4 regions of the Actinomadura sp. 9N215 genome follow, and region 3 is predicted to be linked to each of the others. Evidence: riboswitches for the same ligand, from Rfam matches in the RefSeq annotation. Region 3 holds a riboswitch; each other region holds the start of a gene.

The links. Region 3 has a riboswitch for cyclic di-AMP ahead of ACH34T_RS23870 (NlpC/P60 family protein). Riboswitches for the same ligand answer to the same signal wherever they lie in the genome.
Region 1: another riboswitch for cyclic di-AMP. It lies ahead of ACH34T_RS42660 (CHAP domain-containing protein); the one in region 3 lies ahead of ACH34T_RS23870 (NlpC/P60 family protein).
Region 2: another riboswitch for cyclic di-AMP. It lies ahead of ACH34T_RS23320 (CHAP domain-containing protein); the one in region 3 lies ahead of ACH34T_RS23870 (NlpC/P60 family protein).
Region 4: another riboswitch for cyclic di-AMP. It lies ahead of ACH34T_RS06275 (hypothetical protein); the one in region 3 lies ahead of ACH34T_RS23870 (NlpC/P60 family protein).

The regions. Positions count from the first base shown of each region.
Region 1 covers NZ_JBIRBA010000046.1:31,578-35,755, forward strand. Annotated here, with positions in the region: gene ACH34T_RS42650 (NYN domain-containing protein) at 1-756, shown strand, start outside; gene ACH34T_RS42655 (NlpC/P60 family protein) at 1,110-2,033, shown strand; cyclic di-AMP (ydaO/yuaA leader) riboswitch at 2,530-2,729, shown strand; gene ACH34T_RS42660 (CHAP domain-containing protein) at 2,912-3,742, shown strand; gene ACH34T_RS42665 (hypothetical protein) at 3,803-4,178, shown strand, end outside.
Region 2 covers NZ_JBIRBA010000014.1:131,222-135,399, forward strand. Annotated here, with positions in the region: gene ACH34T_RS23315 (SpoIIE family protein phosphatase) at 1-1,300, shown strand, start outside; cyclic di-AMP (ydaO/yuaA leader) riboswitch at 1,746-1,902, shown strand; gene ACH34T_RS23320 (CHAP domain-containing protein) at 1,913-2,683, shown strand; gene ACH34T_RS23325 (CDP-glycerol glycerophosphotransferase family protein) at 3,007-4,178, shown strand, end outside.
Region 3 covers NZ_JBIRBA010000015.1:2,963-7,140, forward strand. Annotated here, with positions in the region: gene ACH34T_RS23860 (Mut7-C RNAse domain-containing protein) at 1-559, shown strand, start outside; gene ACH34T_RS23865 ((deoxy)nucleoside triphosphate pyrophosphohydrolase) at 556-978, shown strand; gene ACH34T_RS23870 (NlpC/P60 family protein) at 1,122-2,195, opposite strand; cyclic di-AMP (ydaO/yuaA leader) riboswitch at 2,202-2,336, opposite strand; gene typA (translational GTPase TypA) at 2,530-4,178, shown strand, end outside.
Region 4 covers NZ_JBIRBA010000003.1:177,708-181,885, forward strand. Annotated here, with positions in the region: gene ACH34T_RS06260 (WD40/YVTN/BNR-like repeat-containing protein) at 1-1, shown strand, start outside; gene ACH34T_RS06265 (MoaD/ThiS family protein) at 1-294, shown strand, start outside; gene ACH34T_RS06270 (M28 family peptidase) at 504-1,865, opposite strand; cyclic di-AMP (ydaO/yuaA leader) riboswitch at 2,479-2,691, shown strand; gene ACH34T_RS06275 (hypothetical protein) at 2,700-3,428, shown strand; gene ACH34T_RS06280 (DUF4360 domain-containing protein) at 3,579-4,178, opposite strand, start outside.

The sequences.
Region 1 (4,178 bases), on a different contig from region 3:
GCGGAGGAGCGCGCCGACGCGGTCGCGGCCGAGGCGGAGCGGGCGCTCGCCGTCGCGCGCGAGTCGACGGCCGCGTCCGAGAAGGAGCTGCGCAAGCTGCGCGCCCGCGCCGCCCAGGCCGAGGCCGCCGCGGAGGCCGCCAAGCGCGCCGCGCGGGAGGGCCGCAACGTGGAGGACGTCCGGCTGCGGATGCTGCTCGACACGCTCGTGGACGCGGCGCAGGGCGTCCGGCGGGAGCTGGCGCTGCCGTCCACGATCGGGCGGCCCGCGGACGCGGTCGGCGCGCTGGAGCCCGACCGGGAGGCGCACCGCGCGCTGCCGGGCCGGGCGCTGTCCGACAGCGACCCGCAGTTGCTCGACCGGCTGCTGACCCTGCCGCGCGTCCATCTCGTCGTGGACGGCTACAACGTCACCAAGACCGGGTACGGGGAGCTGCCGCTGTCCGACCAGCGCACCCGGCTGCTGTCGGGGCTCGGCGGGCTCGCCGCGCAGACCCGCGCCGAGGTGACGTGCGTGTTCGACGGCGCGGAGCTGGACGCGCCGGTCGCCATCGCGGCGCCGCGCGGCGTCCGGGTGCTGTTCAGCCGCCCGGGGCAGACCGCGGACGAGCTGATCGGCGAGCTGGTGCGGGCGGAGCCGCAGGGCCGCGCCATCGTGGTGGTGTCGTCCGACCGGGAGGTGGCCGACGCGGCGCGGCGCGCGAACGCCCGGCCGTGCCCGTCGACGCTGCTGCTGCGGCGGCTCGGCAGGGCGTGAGCGCCAGGGCACGAGCCGTAAGCGCCGGCGCGAAGGCGCCGGCGGACGGTGCGGCCAGGCCATAAGGTGGCCATAAGGCTCCCGTAAGGGAAGTCTCGCGTTCGGTCATCTTGACATCACGGAAAGTGGACATTGTCCGCTGATGTCGATCAAAGAGTGACGAACCGGTTGTGACGGTTGTTGACCCTCGCTAATGTCGTCCGCTGACGTCGTGGACGAGAGGGGCGAGACCGACCGTGGCCAACGAACTCATCGGGGCACCAGCGCAGCGGCGTGACCGGAGAGGCGGTTCGGCGAGCAGAGTCGTCTCCCGTCGCCTGGCGGCCGTCACCTGCATCACCCTGACGGCCTCCTTGGCGTCCCCCCTGGCGGTGGCGCACGCCGAACCCAAGCCGACCAGGGCGCAGGCGCAGAAGAAGCTGAACAAGCTCAACGAGGAGATGGACCAGAAGGTCGAGCAGTACAACCAGAACAACGAGAAGCTCAAGGTCGCCAAGAAGAAGCTCGACGCGGCGACCAAGGCGAGCAAGCGGGAAGAGACGGCCTTCGAGCAGCAGCGCTCCAAGATCGCCGAGATGGCGGCCGCCGCGTTCAAGAACGGCGAGTCGACCGACGTGACCGGCTTCGTCGGCAGCAAGAACCCGCAGGCGATCCTCGACCAGGCGGCGGTCTTCTCGCACCTGTCGCAGGAGCGCAGCTCCCAGCTCACCCAGTTCCTCGCCACCGCGCAGCGGCTGCGCCGCGAGCAGGCCGTGGCCAAGACGGCCTACGACGAGGTGAAGTCCAAGACGGACGACCTGAAGAAGCAGAAGCAGGACCTCGACAAGAGGGTCGAGAAGCAGGAGGCGCTGGTCCGGCGGCTCGGCGGCGGCACGTCCTCGGGCGGCGGCGGCACCGGCGGCACCTACAACGGCTCCGCCAGCGGCTCGGCCCGCACGGCGCTCCAGTTCGCCTACGCGCAGCTCGGCAAGGCGTACCAGTACGGCGCCGAGGGCCCGAGCACCTACGACTGCTCCGGCCTGACCATGAAGGCGTGGGGCGCGGCGGGCGTCAGCATCACCCGCACCACCAACTCCCAGTACGCCGCCACCAGGCGGGTGTCCAAGAGCGACCTGCAGCCCGGCGACCTGGTGTTCTTCAGCGGCCTCGGGCACGTCGGCCTGTTCGTGGGCGGCGGCAAGATGATCCACGCCCCGAGCACGGGCAAGAACGTGCAGATCGTGAGCATCACCTCGGGCTACTACCTGAGCAACTACTACGGCGCCGGGCGTCCCTGACGCCCTGCCCGTCCGCCGCCTCACAGGCGGCCGGACGGACCGCCTTCACCAACGGACCAGGCCTTGACCTGGTCCGTTGTTGATTTTGTGGGGGTTTGCCTTCTGTTGGGGCTTTGGTACCTTGTCCTGACTCGCGGCGCCCCCCAGGCGCCACGACCCCGCGGCGCCCACCAGGCGCCACGACCCACGCGGCACGTTCTTCGGCCGCGTGCCGGCGGCACGATCCACGTGCCGCCTCCCCCCGGCGGCGCGCTCCACGCGTCGCCCGCGGCGCCGTCCGGCGCCGCGACGGTCTGTACGCAGACCGCGCCCGACCCCGCCCAACGTGCGCACGCCCGCAGCGTGCATGGCGCTGAGAGCGCTGCCACGGCGGTCCCGAGGGTCAGGCCGCAGGACGGTCCCCGGCGACGGGCCGCCGTCCGCACAACATCAGGCGCCGCTCTTTCGCACGCGGGAGACAGGTCCCGCGCACGGGCCCCATATCGCCCCCAGGATCGCAGCGGCAGCGCCGAGTCCGCCGACGAGCGGAACCGGGGACCCATAACCGCCGGCGTCCAGGGACCGTCCCTGGACGGGCATCCGGCACCCGGGGTGAATCGGTGCGCCTCTCCCGGACGACCCGGTGAGAGCCCGCCGTAGGGCCACTTCCTCGCCCGAACCCGTCAGCTAACCCGGTAGGCGTCTGGAAGAACGAAGGAGTGAGACCCGCAGCGTTACCTGGGCGTGGCCGCCCTCGTGCGGCCACGCCCCCCTTCCCCCTGCGCTCCGCCTCTCGGGGTGATCCGGCATGCCCGCGGGCGCGCCGTAGGGCCGCTTCCACGCCCGAACCCTTCAGCTGAGACCCCGGTAGGCGGCTTGGAAGTCTTGGAGATCCCCCCGTGCCAGGCACCCACCGCAAGAAGACCCCCGGCAAGCACCGCAAACCGAGCACCCGGTCCATCACCTGGCGGACGACCGGCGGCATCGTCGTCGGAGCCGCCGTCCTCGGCACCGCCGCGGCCACCGCGCAGGCGTCGGTCCTGCCGTTCGGGTCCCCGTCCGCCACGAGCGCGTCCGCAGACCTGCCGACGACCGGCGGGAAGGACGCGCGCAAGACGACGTCCAAGGACCGACAGAAGGACGAGGCCAAACGCAAGGACGGCAAAGCCTCCAGCAAAGGCTCCGGCCAAGGCTCCAAGGGCAAAAGCGGCGGCTCGCCCAAGAAGCCGTCCGCGAAGTCTCGGCCCACCGCCGCGCAGGCCATCGAGCTCGCCCGGTCGCAGGTGGGCATCACGGAGGACGGCGGCGGCGGGACCAAGTTCCAGAAGTGGTACATGAGCACCTCCCGCGCCCAGCAGACGCTCCAGCGCGACGGCGGCTCCCTCATCGCCTACAGCGACGCGAACTGGTGCGACATGTTCATCTCCTGGATCGGCGAGCGGATCGGCTTCAGCGACCAGATCGGCAGCGACGCCTGGACCGTCGCCCACGCCCGGTGGTTCCAGGCCAACGGCCGCTGGGGCGCCGAGCCCAGGCCGGGCGCGATCGTCTTCTACGCCTGGGGAGGCGGCAAGTCCAGCGGCGACATCCGGCACGTCGGCATGGTGGTCAGGAAGGTCGACGACGACACGATCGAGACCGTCGAGGGCAACACCGGCAACGCGGTCAAACTCAAGGAGCGTTCGACCGACGACGTCGTCGGCTACGGCTACCCCGCCTACAAGGGATGACGGCATCGGCTCCGCCACAGGCCGCACGGCCTCTGCCACAGGCGCCACAGCCTCCACCTCGTGCTGCATAGGATCGCGCACATGAAGGACGGCCTCGTCACGCGGCGCAGGGCGCTCGCCCTCGGCGCGGGCGGGGCCGCGGCACTGCTCGCGGGAGGCGCGGGCGCGGGCATCCTCGGCGCGCAGTCCGGCGACGACGGGACGCCCCGCGCAGGCGCGGCCGAAGGGATCGACGGGTTCGGTCCCCGCGACGCCGCCACCGTCCTCGGCAACCGCGCGCGCGCCGTGCGCAGCGGCGACCGTACGGCCTTCCTCGCGACGGTCGGCGCCGCGCCCCCCGCGTTCCAGGACGCCCAGTCCCGCCTCTACGACAACCTCCGCAGGATCCCAATGGACGGCTGGCGCGAACAGGTCGTCACCACCCAGACCCTGGACG
Region 2 (4,178 bases), on a different contig from region 3:
CGACTACGTGGAGGTGCTGGAGGGCGGGACGTCCTTGGAACGTTCCTCGATCCGGTACTCGACCGCGCAGCGCGGGCTGTCCAGGTCGTCCAGGATGAGCGTGCGGTGCGTCGCCGTGCCGACCGGCGTGTGCGTGACCTGGCGTTACCACCACCGCGAGGACCGGGTCGCGCGGCGGCTTGACCGGGTCGAGCGGCTGGCCCTGATGGGGTTCGGCGAGTGGGACCTCGCCACGGGCGAGGCCGACTGGACGCCGCAGATGCTCGCCAACTACGGGCTCGGCCCCGACGAGGTGCCGCCGATGCCGCACGACCTGCCGAAGGTGGTGGCGGACGACGACCTCCCGCTGGTCGAGGAGGCCGTCCAGACGATGTTCTCGCGCCGGGAGCCGGTGGAGGCGGAGCACCGCGTGATCGGCCAGGACGGGACCCCGCGGCACCTGTGGGTGTTCGCCGAGCCGGTGCTGGGCGAGTCCGGGCTGCCGGTGTCGATCAACATCGTCTCGCAGGACATCACGCGGCGGCGCGGCGTGGAGCGGGCGCTGGCGGAGACCCGGCGGCAGATGCTGAAGCAGCAGGAGCGGATGGCGCAGGAGCGGCGGGTGGCGGTGACGCTGCGCCGCGCGATCCTGCCGGACGAGGACGAGGTGGAGCAGCTGCCGGGCCTGCGCACCGCGATCCGCGCCCTGGCGGCGGAGAGCACCGCCCGCATCGGCGGCGACTGGTTCGCGACCCGGGCCCTGCCGGACGGCCGGTCGATGTTCGCGATCGGCGACGCGGCAGGGCACGGCCTGCCCGCGGCGGCCGCGATGGCGCGCACCCGGAACGGGCTGCTGGGCCTGGCCTGCACGAGGGAGCCCGCCGGACGGCTGGTGGGCTGGCTGAACGAGCTGGTGAGCACCATGGACCCGCCGGCGACGGGCACCGCCGTCGTCGCCCAGTTCGATCCGCGCGGGCGCGTCCTGGAGTGGACGTGCGCGGGCCACCCGCCGCCGATCCTGATCAGGGACGGGCGGGCGGTGGCGATGGAGGCCGTCCGGGATCCGCTGCTCGGCGCGATGCCGGACTGGGAGTACATGACGATCACGACCCGGCTCAGCCCCGGCGACATGCTCTTCCTCTACACCGACGGCCTGGTGGAGCGCAGGGACGCCGACCTGGACGAGCGGATCGCCCGCCTTACCGGCATCCTGCGGGACTGCGCCACGCAGCCCGAGATGTTGCTCGACGACGTCCTGGCGCGGATGGAGCACGACCGGGCGGCGGACGACACCACGCTGTTCGCCCTGCACGTGGAGTGACCGGAACCGCCCTTGACCTGCGATCATCGCATTCTGTGACGTGCGTCTCACCTGTGCGGGCGCGGACGGCGGCCGCGGGACGGATTCGGCGGGCGGCGGACGGCGTCGTCCTGGGGTTCTTTACCATTTGCGCGGCGGCGGGTAAGGCCGCGCGGCAAAGGGCTGAGGGCCGGTCGCGGAAAGATCGGGAAGACGCCGCGCCCTGACGGTGTTGGTGGTTCCTTGAGAGGGCTTTGAGCAGGCACGACCGAGTTTGGTGCCTGATTTGCTTTCTTTGGGAAGGTTGGTACCTTCTATCCGAATCACGCAACGCGTCCCATGCGTTGCCTCCGGCCGTTCAGTTGCGGCCGAAGATCGCGGAGCGGAAGCCGCACGCGATGCGCGCCCAACGGCGGGCGCCGCCATTTCAAGATCAGTCAGTGAGAACAATCCGTAGCACCGCCCCCGCGGTGCGAGGCCGAGTCCGTCCCGGTCCACCCGACCGGAACGGAGCCGGGGACCCAGGTTCCAGGGGTGAATCGGCGCGTCCGAGAGCCGCGCCGTAGGGCTGCTTCCATGCCCGAATCCGTCAGCTAACCCGGTAGGCGTCATGGGAGATAGGAGATTCCCCGCATGACCGGTCGTTTCGATCGACTTTCCCTGCACACCCTCACGCCCGAGGACAAGGCCGTCGGCGTCGCCGTGGGCGCCGTCCTCGCCGGAGCCGTCGGGCTCGCGATCTTCAACCCGCTCACCGATGACCGCGCCGTGGCCGAGACCTCGGCCCAGGCGGCGGCGGTCGCCGAGAAGGGCGGCGTGTCCCACGGGTCCGCCAGGTCGGACAAGGCCCAGGCCGGGACCCTCTCGGCCGCCGAGGCCCGCGCGCAGGGCTTCAAGGTTCCCCCGCGCGCGGTCAAGCCCACCGAGGTGATCAAGCTCGCGGAGAAGCAGGTCGGCATCTCCGAGGGCAAGGGCGGCATGACCAAGTTCCACAAGTGGTACGTGTCGACCCCGCATGCCGCCGCGACCGCCGAGCGCGACGGCGGCTTCCCGGTGAAGGACTACAAGGGCGCCCAGTGGTGCAACATGTTCGTCTCGTGGCTCGGCGCCCAGACCGGCGTCAAGAACATGGGCTGGGACGCGTACACCGTCCAGCACGCCACGTGGTTCAAGAAGACCGACCGCTGGGGCAAGAAGCCCAAGCCCGGCGCGGTGGTGTTCTTCGACTGGAAGAACGGCTCGCGCGGCGACATCGGCGACATCGACCACGTCGGCCTCGTCGTCAAGGAGAACAAGAACGGCACCGTCAGCACCATCGAGGGCAACACGGACAACGCCGTGCAGAAGAAGACCCGCGACAAGTCGGAGATCGTCGGCTACGGCTACCCCGACTACGCGTCCTGACCCCTCGCGTCCTGACCTTTGCGCAAGGCGTGTCTGACCTGTTCACGCAAGGGGCCCTGGCCCTTCGCGCAAAGGGCGTTCCGCCGCTCCACCGGGGCGCGTGGATCGCGTGAGGTGAATGGCGTCATCCGAAGGCGTCCGGTTCCGGCCGGGCGCCTTCGGGTGTTGCGGGGGGATGTAACCCTTGTCTCCGCCGAAGGCGGGTAATGCCGAGCATTGACAGCCTTTGATCGCCCTTGGACCTCAACACGGCGTTCCTGGATAGGAATCCGTGCACGCGTCCGGGCGGGACCCGGGAAGCGCGGGAGGGAGGCCCGAGGCCCATGCGGGTGCGCCCGGACGTCAGCGTCGTCGTGATCGCCTACAACGACGCGCGGCGGCTGCCGAGGGCGGTCGCCTCCACGCTGGCGCAGTCGCTCGGCGGCGTCGAGACGGTGATCGTCGACGACGGGAGCACCGACGGGACGGGCGAGGCCGCCGACCGGCTCGCCGCCGCGCATCCGGGACGTGTCAGGGCCGTGCACCTGCCGTCGAACTCCGGGGGCTGCGGGCGGCCCCGCAACACCGGGATCGAGGCGTCCGCCGGCCGGTACGTGATGTTCCTCGACAGCGACGACCTGCTCGACCGGCACGCCTGCCTCAACCTGTTCGCCGCCGCCGAGGACGCGGGCGCCGACCTGGCGTCCGGGCTGTGCGAGCGGATCTTCCTGGACGTGCCCGCGGGCGCGAAGGAGCGCGTCCGCCCCTGGTTTCCGTGGCTCTACCGGCGAAGGGCCGTGTACGGGCCGCTGGAGGAGCATCCCGACCTCCTCTACGACACGCTGTCGACGAACAAGGCGTACCGGCGCGACTTCCTGGACGAGCACGGCCTGCGCTTCGTCGAGCGGCTCCACTACGAGGATCTGCTGTTCACCACGGAGGCGTACCTGGCCGCCGAGCGGACGGCGCTGATCCCGCACCGCGTCTACACCTGGCTGGTCCGGGAGCGGACGCCCGCGCCGTCGATCTCCAACCGGCGCGCCGAGCTGGCCAGCTTCGCCGACCGGCTGGAGATCCACCGCCGCATCGACATGCTGTTCGCGCTGCGCGGCGCCCACGGCCTGCGGCGCGCCAAGGACGTCAAGTTCGTCAACCACGATCTCGTCCTGCACCTGCGCGAACTGCGCGACCGCGAGCCGTCCTACCGGGCGCGCTTCCTCGACCTGGCGGCGGGTTACCTGGCCGAGCTCGACCCCCGGGCGTTCGAGGAGGCCCGTCCGCTGCCCGCGATCGCCGCGTACCTGATCCGCGAGGGCGATCACGCGGGCGCGCTGGCGGCCGCCGAGCAGTGCGGCTCCGCTCCGCGGCCCGAGCTTCGCGCGCCGCTCGTGGAGCGGGACGGGCGGGTCTTCTGGGGCACGGGCCGTCCGCGCGGGGCGCTCGCGCGCCGCATCCTGGACGTCACCGACGCCGGTTTCCATCTGCGGCCGCTCAGGGAGCTGCGTCCGGCGAACAC
Region 3 (4,178 bases):
AACCAGGCCGGACGCCGGCGACGAGGTGCACGTGGCCGCCGTGCCGCGCCCGCAGCCCGTCCCGCTGGAGCCGGGCCAGGTCGCGCCCCGCTTCCTCCTCGACGTGCACCTCGGGACGCTCGCCCGCCGGATGCGGCTCGTCGGCCTCGACACCGCGTACCACAACGACATGGACGACCCGGCGCTGGTCGTCCAGGCCGATGCGGAGCGCCGCGTCCTGCTCACCCAGGACCGCGGCCTGCTGCGGCGCCGCGCGCTGTGGTTCGGCGCGTACGTCCGCGGCTCCCGCCCGGACGACCAGCTCCGCGACGTCCTGGACCGGTTCGCGCCCGTCCTGCGGCCCTGGACGCGTTGCACCGCCTGCAACGGGGAGCTCGTCCCGGTCGACAAGGAGGAGATCGAACGCGACCTGGAGGCGGGCACCCGCCGCAACTACGACGTCTACGGCCGCTGCGCGAACTGCGGCCAGGTGTACTGGCGCGGCGCGCACGGCGGCCACCTGGAGAAGATCGTCCATGATGCGACGCGGCTGGTCGAGCGGGCCGCGATCGCGAGATGACGGGTAACGGAGAGGGGTTGGTCGGCATAGACCTCGTGGTGGTGGGCGCGGCGATCATTTCGGACGGACGGCTGCTGAGCGCGCAGCGGGCCGAGCCGCCGCACATGGCGGGCGGCTGGGAACTGCCGGGCGGGAAGGTCGACCCCGGCGAGTCGGACGAGGACGCGCTGGTGCGCGAATGCCACGAGGAACTCGCCGTCAAGGTCCGGCTGGGCCGCAGGATCGGCGGTGACTGGCGGCTGAGCGAACGGGCCGTCCTGCGCGTGTGGACGGCCCGCATCATCGAAGGCGAACCCCGCGCCCTGGAACACCTGGCCCTCCGCTGGCTCTCCCCGGACGAGCTCTACGACGTCGACTGGCTCCCAGGCGACCGCCCCGTGATCGACACCCTCGCCGAACAACACCTACTCGCGGAGTAACGCGCCCCCCAGCCACCGCCGCGACGCCACGACGACGTCAATGTCTGCTCGGGAAGGAACGGCGCCCAGCCACCGCCGCAACCCCGCGACGACCTCAATGGTCGCGATCGCGTCCGAAGGCAGGTTTCGAGCCTGCGAGAAACCTAATCGCGCAGCGAGCCGCCAGGCGAGTCGGAGCGATGCAGCGATCGCACAGCGTTTGTCGACGATGGAGGCCCGCCAGGGCCGAAGGAGGAGCGGTCGGACATTTTGGAGATCTTCACCACATCGCCGGTCTGCGGGGCGTGCAGGAACTTGCCGTCACCGAGGTAGACGCCCATGTGGTGGAGGCTTCCGCCGAAGTACACGAGGTCGCCTGACCGGAGCTCGCTCCGGGAGACCTTCGTGCCCAGTCCGTACAGGGCGCCGGTGTAGTGCGGCAGGCCCGGCTTGCCGACCTGGGTGTACGCCCAGACGACGAGGCCGGAGCAGTCGAAGCTGCCCGGCCCGGCGGCGGCCCACACGTACGGGGCGCCGAGCTTGGTGAGCGCCTTGCGGGCCATCTTGGCCGGGAGCCCCGAGCCCTTCACGGTGGCGCGCAGGCCGCTGCGCGGGTCGCGGACGTGCGTCGTGGTCAGCTTGTCGAGGCGCTTCAGCACCTCGGCGACCTTGGCCTTCGCGGCCCGGCGGGCCTGCTCGGCGTCCGCGGCGGCCTGCTTGACCTGGGCGATCCTGGCCTGCGCTGTGCGCTGGGCGGCCTCGGCCCGGTCGATCTGCTTCTGCAGCGCCTGGATCGTGGCGGCCTGGTTCTGTGCGAGGTACGCCTGGTCGGACAGGCCGTCCGGCGAGCCGCCCGTACCGAAGATCGCGTTGGGCGATCCGGACATGTAGTTCGCCGCGGCGAGCTGGCCGAGCCGTTCCCGCGCCGGTGCGGCCTGGGCGCGCAGCGCGGCGGCCTGCTGGGCGGCGGTGCGCTCCGCCTGCTGGGCCTTGCCCAGGTCAACGCGGGTCTTGTTGTACTTCTCGGTGAGGATCTCGGCTTCCTCGTTCAGCGCGTCCAGGCTCTTGCGCAGGCCCTGCTCGGTCGTCGGAGCCGGGCTCGGGGTGGCCGCGGCGGGACGTCCGGACGGTTGCGCCGCGTGCGCGACGGTGGGCGCGGCGGCGCCGAGACCGATCAGGAGCATGGTCGCGGTGGCGGCGGGCGTGACGCGGCGCCGCCGGTGGGGATCCGGTGTCAAACCGGGTTCTCCTCTCCTCGCGCGCCTACCGGGTTAGCTGACGGGTTCGGGCCAGGAGTCGCCCTACGACGTGTGTCGATTCACCCCGAAGAGGTGGGTCCCCGGTTCCCCGCGAGGCGGGAGATTCGGCGCTCCGGCCGCAGCCCCGGGGGGTGGGGCTCCGGACGACCGGATCTCGGGCACATTACAAAGGATCAGCAAAGTTGGCGAATCCGCCCACGAGACGACTTCTGAGGTTCGGATCGGCTGGGATGGGTGGTATGCGGGGCCAAGTAGAATGGGGGCTGCCGCATGTCGGCGGCGAACCCCGAACTCTCACGCAAGGCGAGCCCGCATGCCCATCTCCACGCGCGACGACCTCCGGAACGTCGCGATCGTCGCTCACGTCGACCATGGCAAGACGACGCTGGTCGACGCCATGCTCTGGCAGTCCGGGGCCTTCCGCGAGAACCAGGACGTCGACGACCGGGTCATGGACTCCAACGACCTGGAGCGCGAGAAGGGGATCACCATTCTCGCGAAGAACACCGCCGTCCGGCACGACGGGCTGACGATCAACATCATCGACACCCCCGGGCACGCCGACTTCGGCGGCGAGGTCGAGCGCGGGCTGAACATGGTGGACGGCGTCGTCCTCCTGGTGGACGCCAGCGAGGGCCCCCTCCCGCAGACCCGGTTCGTCCTGCGCAAGGCGCTGGAGGCCAGGCTGCCGGTGATCCTGGTCGTGAACAAGACCGACCGTCCCGACGCCCGCATCGACGAGGTCGTCGACGAGACGTACGAGCTGTTCATGGACCTCGACGCCGACGAGGACCAGATCGACTTCCCGATCGTGTACGCGTCCGGGCGCGCCGGGCGGGCCTCGCTCGACAAGCCCGCCGACGGCGAGATGCCCGCCAGCCCCGACCTGGAGCCGCTGTTCACGGTCATCACCGAGACGATCCCGGCGCCGTCCTACGACCCGGACGCGGCGCTGCAGGCGCACGTGACGAACCTGGACGCGTCCAGCTACCTCGGCCGGATCGCGCTGTGCCGCGTCCACGCCGGGACGATCAAGAAGGGCCAGCAGGTCGCCTGGTTCCGGCACGACGGCAGCGTCGACCGCGTCAAGATCACCGAGCTGCTGATGACGGACGCGCTCACCCGCAAGCCCACCGACGAGGCGGGGCCCGGCGACATCATCGCGATCGCCGGCATCCCCGACATCATGATCGGCGACACGATCGCCGATCCGGACGACCCGCGCCCGCTGCCGCTGATCACCGTGGACGAGCCCGCGATCTCGATGACCGTCGGCACCAACACCGGGCCGATGGCGGGCCGCGAGAAGAACACCAAGGTCACCGCCCGGATGGTGAAGGACAGGCTCGACCGGGAGCTCGTCGGCAACGTGTCGATCCGGGTGCTGCCGACGGAGCGTCCGGACGCGTGGGAGGTGCAGGGACGCGGCGAGCTGGCCCTGGCGATCCTCGTCGAGAACATGCGCCGCGAGGGCTACGAGCTGACCGTCGGCAAGCCGCAGGTCGTCGCGAAGAGCATCGACGGGAAGAAGCACGAGCCGGTCGAGCGGCTCACCGTGGACATCCCCGAGGAGCACCTCGGCGCCGTCACGCAGCTCCTGGCCGTCCGCAAGGGGCGGATGGAGCACATGACGAACCACGGCACCGGCTGGATCCGGATGGAGTTCCTCGTCCCGGCGCGCGGCCTGATCGGGTTCCGCACCGAGTTCATGACGGAGACGCGCGGCACCGGCATGGCGCACCACGTGTTCGAGGGCTACGAGCCGTGGTTCGGGGAGCTGCGGACGCGTCCGTCCGGATCGCTGGTCGCCGACCGCGCCGGCGCCGCCACCCCGTTCGCGATCACGAACCTGCAGGAGCGGGGCACGTTCTTCGTCGGGCCGACCACCGAGGTGTACGAGGGCATGATCGTCGGGGAGAACTCCCGGGCCGACGACATGGACGTCAACATCACCAAGGAGAA
Region 4 (4,178 bases), on a different contig from region 3:
ATCCGCGTGGTGCTGCCCGCGCACCTGCGCACGCTCGCCGAGGTCCACGGCGAGGTCGAGCTGGAGGTGCCGGGGCCGGTCACGGTGCGCTCGGTCTTGGACGCGCTGGAGACCCGCCACCCGGTGCTGCGCGGCACGATCCGCGACCACGCCACCGGACGGCGCCGTGCGTTCGTGCGCTTCTACGCCTGCGCCGAGGACCTCTCCAACGAGCCCGTCGAGACCGTCCTGCCTGGACCGGTGACCGCGGGCGCCGAGCCCTTCATCGTGGTCGGCGCGATGGCCGGCGGCTGACGGCGCGGCCGGGCTCCGCAGGGCCCCGCCCCGGCGTGACCTGGGCGGAAACGGGGGCGGGGCCGGGCCGCCCCGCACCTCTTCCCAGGACGGGGCGGCCCACCGGCGGCCGTGCACCTACGGGGGACCGCCGATGTCTCCTACAGCGCCGCAGTCCGGACATGCGTCACGGACCGGACGTGTATGGTGACGCCGCGCCATCCCCGCCGCTATTTGTGGCGGGCCACGTCGTACGCGGCGCAGCCGATCAGTTCGAGGGACACCTGGAGCCGCTTCAGGCTGATGTTCTGGGCGATCGTGTCCTCGGGCGTGTGGTAGATCGGTTCGAGCTGGCTCGGCGCCTCGTTGCCGCGCCAGCTGAAGTTGCCCGCCGCGATGCCGCGCTCGAAGAACGCCTCGTGGTCGCTGGAGCCGCGGGCGGTGGGGCCCTGGACCTGGTCGACGTAGCCGAGCCGGCGCGCGGCGGCGTTCACCGCGGCGGTGGTGGTGTTGTCCTTGCCGTCCACGGACAGCAGCCAGTACGTCTCCGCGGGCGGATGGCTGGTGGCGACCATGTCGTTCTGGAAGCAGCCGGTGATCCGCTTCGCGCCCGCGTCGTCGAGCTGCTTCACATAGTGCCGGGCGCCGATCAGCCCGTACTCCTCCGAGCCCCACAGGCAGATCCGGATCGCCTGCTGGGTGGGCAGCCGCTTCAGGACGCGCGCCAGTTCCAGGCACAGCACCGTCCCGCTGCCGTCGTCGTTGGCGCCGGGCGAGCCGGGGACGCTGTCGTAATGGGCGCTGACGATGACGGCCTTGCCGTCGGGGTTCGGCAGCGTCGCCTTCCGCTCGGCCAGGACGTTGTACGAGGTCAGCCCGCTGTGGTGGGTGATCTCGAAGGACAGCCGCTTGGCCCCGGCGCGGATCCGCTCGCCGTGGTACCCGGCGAGGCCGAGCACCGGGATCGCGACCTGCTCGGTCAGGGCCGGGGCGAACGAGGCGGCCTTGCGCTCGGGGAAGGTGTCCGAGCGCGCGTTGACGATGAGCGCCGCCTTGGCGCCCGCGGCCGCGGCCGCCTTGGCCTGGTCGGTCTCCTTGCCGACGACGCGGTCGAACAGCACCAGCTTTCCGCGCGCGTCGCCGGGGACGTCGACGACCTTGCCGACGTCCACGACCCTGCCGTGGACGGAGTCGGTCGCGCCCTGCGGCGAGGCGCTGGCCTGCCAGAGCCGCTCGCCCCTGGCGCGGATCTCCGCCAGGTACTTGTCAGCGACGGGGAACGGCTGCAGTTCGACCTTGTAACCGAGGTCGCGGAGCACCCCGGCGATGTAGCGGGCGGCGCGGTGCTCGGACTCGGTGCCGGCGATGCGCCAGCCGATCCCGTCGCTGAGCACCTTCAGGTGCCGCAGCGCCCGCCGGGCGTCGACGCGGCCGACGACGGCCTTGTCGCCGATGGTGAGGGAGGGCGGCAGGAGGGCGCCGGGTCGCTGCCGGGTCGCGGCGGCGGCGGTGCCGGGAAGCAGGCCGACGGTCGCGAAACCGGCGAAGGCCGCGGCTCCGGCCAGCAGGTCACGGCGGTGGACCTCGGACATGGGCGTCTCCTCGGGGAGATCAGGACGCCGTGCCCGTTCCGCGGGCCCGGGTTTCGAGCCGTCCGGACGGGGGCGCCGCGAGGAACAGGACCCCGTTGCCGGTGAATCTACGAAACCGCCCCGACCTCGACAAGGACGGCTGATCGCTCCGCAACTCAACCGTGATCAAGTAGCCGCGTCCGCGAGCCGCCGCCCGCCGCGGGAGGGCGGCCGGCCGGTGGGCAGCACGCTGAGCTGGGGCATTGCTGATTTTGTCCGGGTTTGCCTTCTTTTGACGTAGGGAGTAGCTTGTCGCTCACCAAGGCGCTCGCCAGGCGTTTTGCCGGACCGTGTCCGTTCGGACACGATCGTCCCCCGGGCCGACGACGACGTCGGACGGGGGTGGCGGCGGCGCGACCCACGCGTCGTCTCGTGACGTCCTGCCGCGCGGGTCTCGCCAAGACCCCCGCCCCTCGGCCCGACCATGTGCACGCCGCAGCGTGCTGGCGCTGAGCGAAGCCAGGACCGGCTCTCGGAGCCGCGCCCCGCCACGGGGTGTGCCACACCATCAGCGCCGCTCTTTCGCACCCGGGACACAAGGGTCCCGTGGACGGGCCGTCGTGCCCACAGGATCGCAGCGGCAACGCCGAGTCCGCCGTCGCGCGGAGCCGGGGACCCACCTGAATACCTTTCATCCTCGGTCGCCCTGCGCGGCCAGGCCGTCGCAGACAGGCCGGATGAAAAGCATTCACCCGCACTGGGGTGAATCGGCCTGTCCTCCAGGCCGTAGGGCGACTTCCACGCCCGAACCCGTCAGCTAACCCGGTAGGCGTCCTGGAAGCCAAGGAGACCCCCTTGCAAGGCAAGCACGGCAAGAACCGTTTTCCCCTGGGCCCCCGTACGACCGGCGCCCTGTTCGGCCTCGCCTTCTTCGGCGTGGTCGCGTCCACCGCGCACGCGTCGGTCCTGTCGGACGGCACCGACCCCGGCGACAAGGTGGCCGCCGTCGAGGTCCTCCCCCAGAAGCAGAAGTCCGACCGGACCTCGCCGGGCGGCTCCGGCAAGGAGTCCGACGACGAGAAGTCCGACCAGAAGTCCCGCGAGAAGTCCGGCGAGAAGTCGGGCGAGAAGTCCGAGGCGTCGAACGAGAGGTCGAACGGAACGTCCGGCAAGGTCGAGCGGTCCGAGGTGATCGCCCGGGCCAGGACCTGGAACCCGGGGACCGACGACCGGGTGCGCTACAGCCAGCTTCGCAGCCACAACGGATACCGGGCCGACTGCTCCGGTTTCGTGGCGATGACGCTGGGCCTGCCCAAGCCGGGCCCGAACACCGTGGGCCTCACCTCGTCGCGGTACACCGAGCGCATCAAGATGTCCGAGCTGAAGAAGGGCGACCTCGTCATGGACGCGGAGGGCACCAACACCACGCGCCACGTCGTCATCTTCGAGAAGTGGGCGAACAGCGACCGCACGTCCTACTGGGCGTACGAGCAGCGCGGCCGGTACGGCACCGACCACCGGACGCGCGACTACGGCCTCGACTCGGGCAGCGAATACAAGGCGTACCGCCCGACGAAGCTGTAACCGCTTCGCTGTAACCGCTTCGGAACGGAAAGCGAACGCCCGGCCGGGCATGACCCGGCCGGGCGTTCGCATGAAACTCAAGGCGTTGTGGAACGCTCGCTCAGTTGTCCGAATCACACGACGTTGTGTGATCGCCCGGCGACCATCCGATCAACTGTCGCAGCGTTTCCAGTCGAGCTGGTAGACCGCGTTGGCGTATGCGGATTCCATCGCGATGAAACTGGACTTGGACGAGCTGCCCTTGTTCACGCGCAGTTCGGTGTTGATGTTGAGGTTGCGCTCCGCGCCGCACGGCTTGTAGACGCGCTGGGCGGGGTCGGTCCGGTCGGCGAACCGCCAGTTGTCGTCGTAGGGGCCCTTGAGCTCGTGGCTCACCGACGTGTTCTTCGCGTCGCCCTGGAAGTAGTAGTTCGTCCGCCGCTGCGCGGTGGCGCCCTCTTCCACGTGGGCGAAGCCGCGCGAGACGATGCCGACGACCGCGTAGGTGTATCCCTCGGGGGCGTTGACGTCCACGCTGATGTGGCAGTTCTTCCTGAACTCCGTGGGCGGTGCGTCGCCGCCGGCCCAGGCCACGTACTTGTCGTAGACGACGGTGAAGGCGGCGTTGCCCTGGGAGGGCTCGACCTTCGTCGTGCCGGCCGGGCAACCCGAGCCGTTGATGGTCTCCACACCGATGGTGACCTTGCCCGGAGGGGGCGCAGTCTCGGAGGAGGCGGGGGGGTCGATTGATGCGGAGGCGGTGGTGGCCGT